Regions from separate parts of the Azoarcus sp. KH32C genome, predicted to be linked through region 2. Evidence: predicted binding sites of a transcription regulator. Region 2 holds the regulator's gene; the other holds the start of a gene.
The links. The regulator FNR, encoded in region 2, switches genes on or off when oxygen is low (the NO sensors DNR and NnrR bind a similar motif). The targets are predictions, from matches to a motif close to TTGANCTAGNTCAA.
Positions count from the first base shown of each region.

Region 1: the regulator FNR is predicted to act here: its motif matches at 1,118-1,131, upstream of AZKH_RS01920 (DUF2249 domain-containing protein).

Region 1 is NC_020516.1:444,476-447,884, reverse strand. It holds gene AZKH_RS01925 (ABC transporter substrate-binding protein) at 1-947, opposite strand, end outside; gene AZKH_RS01920 (DUF2249 domain-containing protein) at 1,214-1,558, shown strand; gene AZKH_RS01915 (radical SAM protein) at 1,562-2,983, opposite strand; gene AZKH_RS01910 (DegT/DnrJ/EryC1/StrS aminotransferase family protein) at 2,980-3,409, opposite strand, start outside.
Region 2 is NC_020516.1:3,589,578-3,592,986, forward strand. It holds gene hemN (oxygen-independent coproporphyrinogen III oxidase) at 1-1,114, opposite strand, end outside; gene fnr (fumarate/nitrate reduction transcriptional regulator Fnr) at 1,248-1,985, shown strand; gene AZKH_RS15870 (SirB2 family protein) at 2,046-2,441, opposite strand; gene AZKH_RS15875 (NnrS family protein) at 2,445-3,409, opposite strand, start outside.

The sequences.
Region 1 (3,409 bases), 1.9 Mb from region 2:
GCCTGGGCCACGCCGACCGGCGAATCGATCTCGCGCGCACTCGCGACACCCCAGCGCGCACGCAGCTGCTCCACGATGCGCCGCACGCGTTCGCCCTTCGCGTCGATGAAGCTGTAGGTCTGCACGACCGAGAAATCGACCTTCTTCAACGCGTCGCCGGTACGCTCGAAGAACTCTCCGCCGGTGACGCCCCAATGCGACAGCACGGGCAGGCGATCGGCCGGCAGGTGGCCGGAAATCTCCTCGACCACCGCAACGCCCTCGAGCTCGTTGCCGACGAGGATGACGACATCCGCACGATCCTTCAGCAATGCCTCGTACTGCTCGTGCAAGTACGGATGGCCCATGTTGTACGATTGCCGCGACACCAGCGCTAGACGCTTGGACCCGGCGAGCTGCCCCTCGATCGCGGCGAGATTGCTGCGCCCCCAGCCGTTGTTCGGGATCAACAGGCCGAGCCGGCGATAGCCTCGCGCCTCGGCACGCCCAATCAGCGCAGCCATCGCCCAGCTGTCTCTCAAGGACAGACGGAATACGAAATTCGGCTGATGGCGATTGTCGGTGATGTCGTCCGCAGCGGCCCACGGTACGAGATAGGGCATACCCAGTTCGTGGATCAGCGGGATCAGCTGCTGCGCAACGGGGCTGTGCTTGCCGGACATCACCGCGACGACGTCCGGGTGCGCGGCCAATTCCGTGAGGTTGTCGCGGGCACGCGCCGGCATCGAGTTGTTGTTGCGGATCGCGATCTCCAGCGAACGCCCCGGGAGCACGCCGCCCGCGGCATTGATCTCCGCCGCGGCGATCTCGGCGCCGCGCTGGATCGCCTGCGCCGACGTCGCCGCCGGCACGCCGAATTCCGCATCGATCGCAAGAATCACGGGGCGCTTGTCATCGGCCGCGGGAATCCATCTCGACGCGGCGAGCAGGACGGCGCCCCCGATCATCCGGCATCCGAATTGTCTTCGCCCGCATGAAACCATTCCCGCCCCATTCAGCGCTATCCCGCGCGCGTGCAAACGGTAACACAATGTAATGCTATCCGCACAACGTCATAGGGCGGAAGGCGCCTGACCGGACGACGTCGCACAACAGCGGTCCCGTCAATTTCCGAAAATTGTCCTGGCTCAAGGAATTGGATAGCCGGCGCCCCTAGGATCCCACTGTCGCGACCCCGACCCCAATCATCCGAGAGACCCGACAGGAAACACCCATGAGCTGCGAATTGCCCGTCTTCGACAACACCGTCCATCCCTTCGACGCCCGCGGCGTCGCCAAGCGCTTCCGCCACGCCGCGATCTTCGGCGCACTCGAGTCGCTCGAAGATGGCGAAACGATGCGTTTCGTCAACGATCACGACCCGCTGCCGCTGCTCGGTCAGATCCGCCAGCGCTACGGCGCGCAGATCGGCATCAACTACGTCTCGCGCAGCGTCGAGGGCGTCGTCATCGACTTCACGGTCCAGCTCCATGCGACCGAAGCATCGGCGCCGCCCGCACCGACCGGTGGCGGATGCGGTGGCGGCGGAGGCGGCTGCGGCTGCTCGGGCGGCGCGTAAGCCCTACGTCCGCAGCAAATAGCCGACCGTCGCCGGCAGACGTGCGAGCGTCGCCGGCGACAGGTAATGCCGCCAATACCGCGCGACGTGCCGGACGACGAAGCCCGGCCGAAGATAGAACTCGCGGTAGAAGCGGCGCTGCAGCGCGGCCAGTTCGCGGTCGGGAATCTCGCTGCAGTTGGTAGTCGAATCCAGGTAGTGGTATTCGTCCCCGCGCGCACGGGCGCTTTCCGGCAGCTCGCCCCATAGCGGAACGTCGGGGTAAGCCTGGTAGCGCTGCACCTGCACGTAGTCCGGCCGGATGCGGCGCGCGAGCGCCAGGCTCGCCTGGGCATCCGCGACCGTCTCGCCCGGCATCCCGATCATGAGCAGCGCCACCGATCCGATGCCGGCCACTTCGAGCCGGGCGAAACCCTCCTCGGTCGCCCGCAGCCATCCGTCGCCGTCGCCGGTCTTGCCCAGCCGCTCGACCAGCCGCGCCGACCCGCTATCCACGCCGACCTTGAGCAGCATCGCGCCCGCCGCGGCCGCCGCCGCAACGCGCTCGTCGTCGAGCTCGTCGGGCCGCGCGTTCGCCATCCATGGCATTCGCACGCCGCGGCGCACGAGTTCGTCCGCGAGTTGCAGGAAGCGGACGCGGTGCACCAGCAGCGAATCATCCTCGAAGGAAATCGCCTGCACGCCTTCGTCCTGCATCGCCAGCACTTCGTCGACGACCGCGCCGACGGTCCGCGCCCGCAGGTCCCGTCCGACGCTCTTGCGCACGATCGCCGTGCAATGGCGGCATGGACGGGGACAACCCCACGCCGTTAGCACGTAGCCCCAGCGCGATACCGCCCCGCGGCGCTGCACCGGGAAGGGGAAGGCGTAATCGCGCATTTCGTCCGCTTCGACACGCGGCGGGGGTAGCGCGTCCGGTTCCTGCACGAGCATGACGTTGCCGAGCGCGACGCGTTGTCGCCAGCCGCTACGCAGGTGCGCCAGCTCCTCGCCGGCGAGCAAGCGGAGGAGCAGGCGCGGCGCCTCCTCTTCGGCCTCCCCCGGAATCGCCAGATCGTAGGCCTCATCCCAGCCCGCAAAGCCGGCACGCGCGAAATGCTGCACCTGCTGCCCGATCGCGATCGTGACGACGCCGGCCGCCCGCAGCCGGCTCGCCACCCTTACGGCCTCGCCGATGCACCAGGTCACACCGCGGATCACCGCATAGCGCGGCCGCAGCGCCAGCACGCGGCACACGAAGTCGTCGACCGAAAACCGCTCCAGCCAGCCGTCGAGCAGCGGTACCGGCGCGTGCAGCGCGGCCTCCAGCCCGGCCTGGATGTATTTGAGGTCGAGCGCAGGATGCAGATGTCGCGGATGCCCCGTGTGCCGCCCGGCCTCGCGGTCGACACGCAACAACACGACCGGGCTCGCGGACGCGCTCATTTCACTTCCTGCGCGAGGCGGCCCAGCGTCGCGACGACGCGCCGGAAACGCCGCTCGGACAGCCCCGGATACAAAGGCAACAACACGGCCTGCCGGAACGCGCGCGCCGCTCCCGGACAATCGTCGAAACCGAGCATCGCCGCCGTGTCGTCCATCACTTCGCTGCCGACGCCGAGATCGAGCCCGTCACGCAAGGCCGCCTGCCGCAACGCGCCGATGTCGCCATCGAAGCGCGCGACGAAGTTGTAGAAGGCGGCCTTGCCGTGATCGCCGCGTTGCTGCCGCTCGAAACGCGCCGGCAACTGCGCCGCCATCGCCTCCCAGCGCGCGTTCAGCGTCTGTTGCCGGACCGCGAGACGCGCGAGCTTGCGCAGGCCCAGACGCGCCTGGAAAGCACTGAAAGCGGCCGGATTGCCGCGCACTCGG
Region 2 (3,409 bases):
CCGCCGTCAGCTCGATGCCGCGCAGCACCGGCAGTTCGTCGCGATCGAGTATGTCGTAGTACTCGTCGAGCGTCTTCACGTTCTGCGAGTACACCGGCCCGATCTTGCCGATCGCCGACACGCCGAAGGCAAGCAGATCGCACTCGGCCTGCGTCGAATAGCCCTGGAAATTGCGGTGCAACCGCCCCTGGCGTTGCGCGACGGTGAGCTCGTCGTCGGGCTTCGCGAAGTGGTCCATGCCGATATAGACGTAACCCGCCTCGGTCAGCCGGCGAATCGCCAACTGGAGGATCTGAAGCTTGGTGTCGGACGTCGGCATGTCCTCGACCGCGATGCGGCGCTGCGGCTTGAACAAGCCCGGCAGGTGCGCATAGCTGTACAGCGAAATACGGTCCGGCGACAGCTCCAGCACCTGTTCCAGCGTGCGATTGAAGCTGATCATGTTCTGGCGCGGCAGACCGTAGATCAGGTCCATGCTGATGGACTTGAAGCCGGTGGCACGCGCCGAATCGATAACGAGCTTGGTTTCATCGAAGCTCTGGATGCGGTTGACCGCAGCCTGCACATCCTCGTTGAAATCCTGCACCCCGACGCTCATGCGGTTGAAGCCGAGGTCAGCGAGCAGCTTCACGGTTTCGAAATCGACCTTTCGCGGATCGACCTCGATCGAGTACTCGCCGTTCGGCACCAGCGTGAAACGCTTGCGCACCGACTCCATCAGCTCGCGCATTTCGTCGTGCGACAGGAAGGTCGGGGTACCACCGCCCAGGTGCAGCTGGGTGACCTGCCGGCTGCCGCCGAGCGAAGCCGCCACGAGATCCATTTCCTTCTCGAGGTACTTGAGGTACTTCGCCGAGCGTGCGTGATCCTTGGTGATGATCTTGTTGCACGCGCAGTAGTAGCAGATCGTGTTACAGAAGGGGATGTGGAAGTATAATGAAAGCGGCTTACTGACCCCTCCGACCCCGCGCTGAGCCAGCCAGTCGCGCAAGGCACGTGCGTCGAACGCTTCCACGAAGCGGTCGGCCGTCGGATAGGAGGTGTAACGCGGCCCGTTGATGTCGAAGCGACGAATCAACTGCTGATCGAAGACTAGATCTTTCTGACTGGTCATGGTTGTGTCGGTAGAGTGCATTTCGTACGATCTCAAAAAGCAGCACTTTTGTGGTTGACGTGGATCAACTTAGCATTTCACAGCTTATCCGCATCCACCGCATCTCTGTAGAGGAAACCAGATTATCGTGCAAATGAAGGCGACGGTGCCGATTACGGTTGCCGGTCTCAAGGTGGCATGCTCGCAATGCAACCTCGTCGAGTTGTGCCTGCCGTTCGGGATGTCGGAAAACGAAATCGACCGTCTCGACGAACTGGTCGGTGCGCGCCGCAAGATTAAGCGGCAGCAGCACCTGTATCGCGCAGGGGATCCGTTCGAGGCGATCTACGCGATCCGGACGGGTTCGTTCAAGACCGACGTGCTTCTCGAGGACGGGCGCGAGCAGGTCACCGGCTTCCAGATGACAGGCGAGATCATCGGATTGGATGGTATCAGCACCGAGCAGCACTCGTGCAACGCCGTGGCGCTGGAAGACAGCGAAGTCTGCGTGATCGCCTACAGCAAGCTGGAAGAACTCTCGCGGGTCGTCGAAGGCCTGCAGTTGCAGTTCCACAAGGTAATGAGCCGGGAGATCGTGCGCGATCACGGCGTCATGACGCTGCTCGGATCGATGCGCGCCGAAGAACGGCTTGCGGCCTTCCTGCTGAACATGTCGCAGCGCTTCACGGCGCGGGGCTTTTCGGCGGCCGAATTCCACCTGCGGATGACCCGGGAGGAAATCGGCTCCTATCTCGGACTCAAGCTGGAAACCGTTTCCCGTGCGTTCTCGCGCTTCCAGGAAGAAGGGCTGATTGCCGTTCAGCAGAAGCACATCCGCATCCTCGACAGCGCCGGCCTGAAGAAGCTGATCCAGCATCCTCACCGGAGTTGAGCGTTTTCGGGCAGGTGCGTCCTGCCGTCGCTCGCCATCCGGAATCGCCCGAAAGCGGGATCACGAACCAGCGACGAACGCCAGATAGCCCACCGGATTCTTGGTAACGGCAACCGACACGATCCACAGAAAGGTCACGACGGCCGCAGCGAATGCTGCGACACGGATACGCATCGTCGCGCCGCGCCGCAACGCGACAGCCCCGAGCAGGACGTAGACGACCAGGCCAAAGACCTTGGCGGTCACCCAGGGAGAAAGGAAGGGATACTGCCCGCTCATCGTCGCCAGCGCGATCGCGCTGCCGAGGAACACCGTGTCGATCACGTGCGGCAAAGTACGCGTCACCCTGTGATTGGCCAACGGGCTGCGACGCATCATCCACACACCCTGCAGCAGGAAGCCGCAGCCGCTCAGGGCGGCGCAGAACATGTGCAAGTGCTTGACGGCAAGATACATCGCTCACCCCGGACGGCCGTCGGCGCGCGGACGCAGGTAGATCGGCACATAGCGGACCGCCCATGAGCCGAACACGCCGACCCACCCGAGAACGGAGACCAGCATCGCCCACGGCGCCCATCCTGCGGGCACCAATTCAGCGAACACCCGCGTTACCGCCACCAACTCGAGCGTCAGAAAGAGGCCCCAGGTGAGCCGGTCTGCGGTCAGCTTCCGGCCGGAATGGCCCAAGGTCACGCGCGACACCATCCCCATCAATACGGAACCGAAGAAACCGACCCCCAACGCATGAAGCGGTGCCAGCCCCAGGATCTGCACTCCGCCCAACGCGGCCGTCGACTGGATGGCGAACAACGACCAGGCAATGCCGAGCCACAGGAAACCGATGTGGAGCATCGCGAGCAGAGGCACCTTCAGCGCCGACAGGAGTCGCCATTGACGGGACAACCACAACGACGCGACGGCCGCGGGCAAGTCGACGATCCAACTGAACGCAGACGCCCCGGCCATCGACAGTCCACCATGAACGACGCTCGCTCCGACGACGAGCCAGAGCGCCCACACCGGCCGCACGACCTGATATCCGGGGATCGGCCCTGTCGAGAAGAACGGAATCATGCGATGGCACACGCTGAAGAATACCGGCAGCAGACACCACCAGACGGCTGCATTGATGGCCACGCGTGCCGCAATGGGACCCGCCCCGATGGCGACGCCCATCCACGCCAGCGGCGCTAGCGCGCCCGCCGTCACTGCGTAGCAGATCGCCCGCGCGTGCAAAGCCTCCAGATCGCCGTGATGGGCGACCTGCCACAACACCCATAGCACGCCGATCCACCCGGCCAGCACCAGTATGAGGCCCGCTGTCAGCAGTCCCGGCACCACCATTCCAATCGCGGCAATTACCCAGCCCGCCGCAAGAAGACGCCATGCGCCTAGCCAACGAGCTTGCGGAATTTCGTCGAACG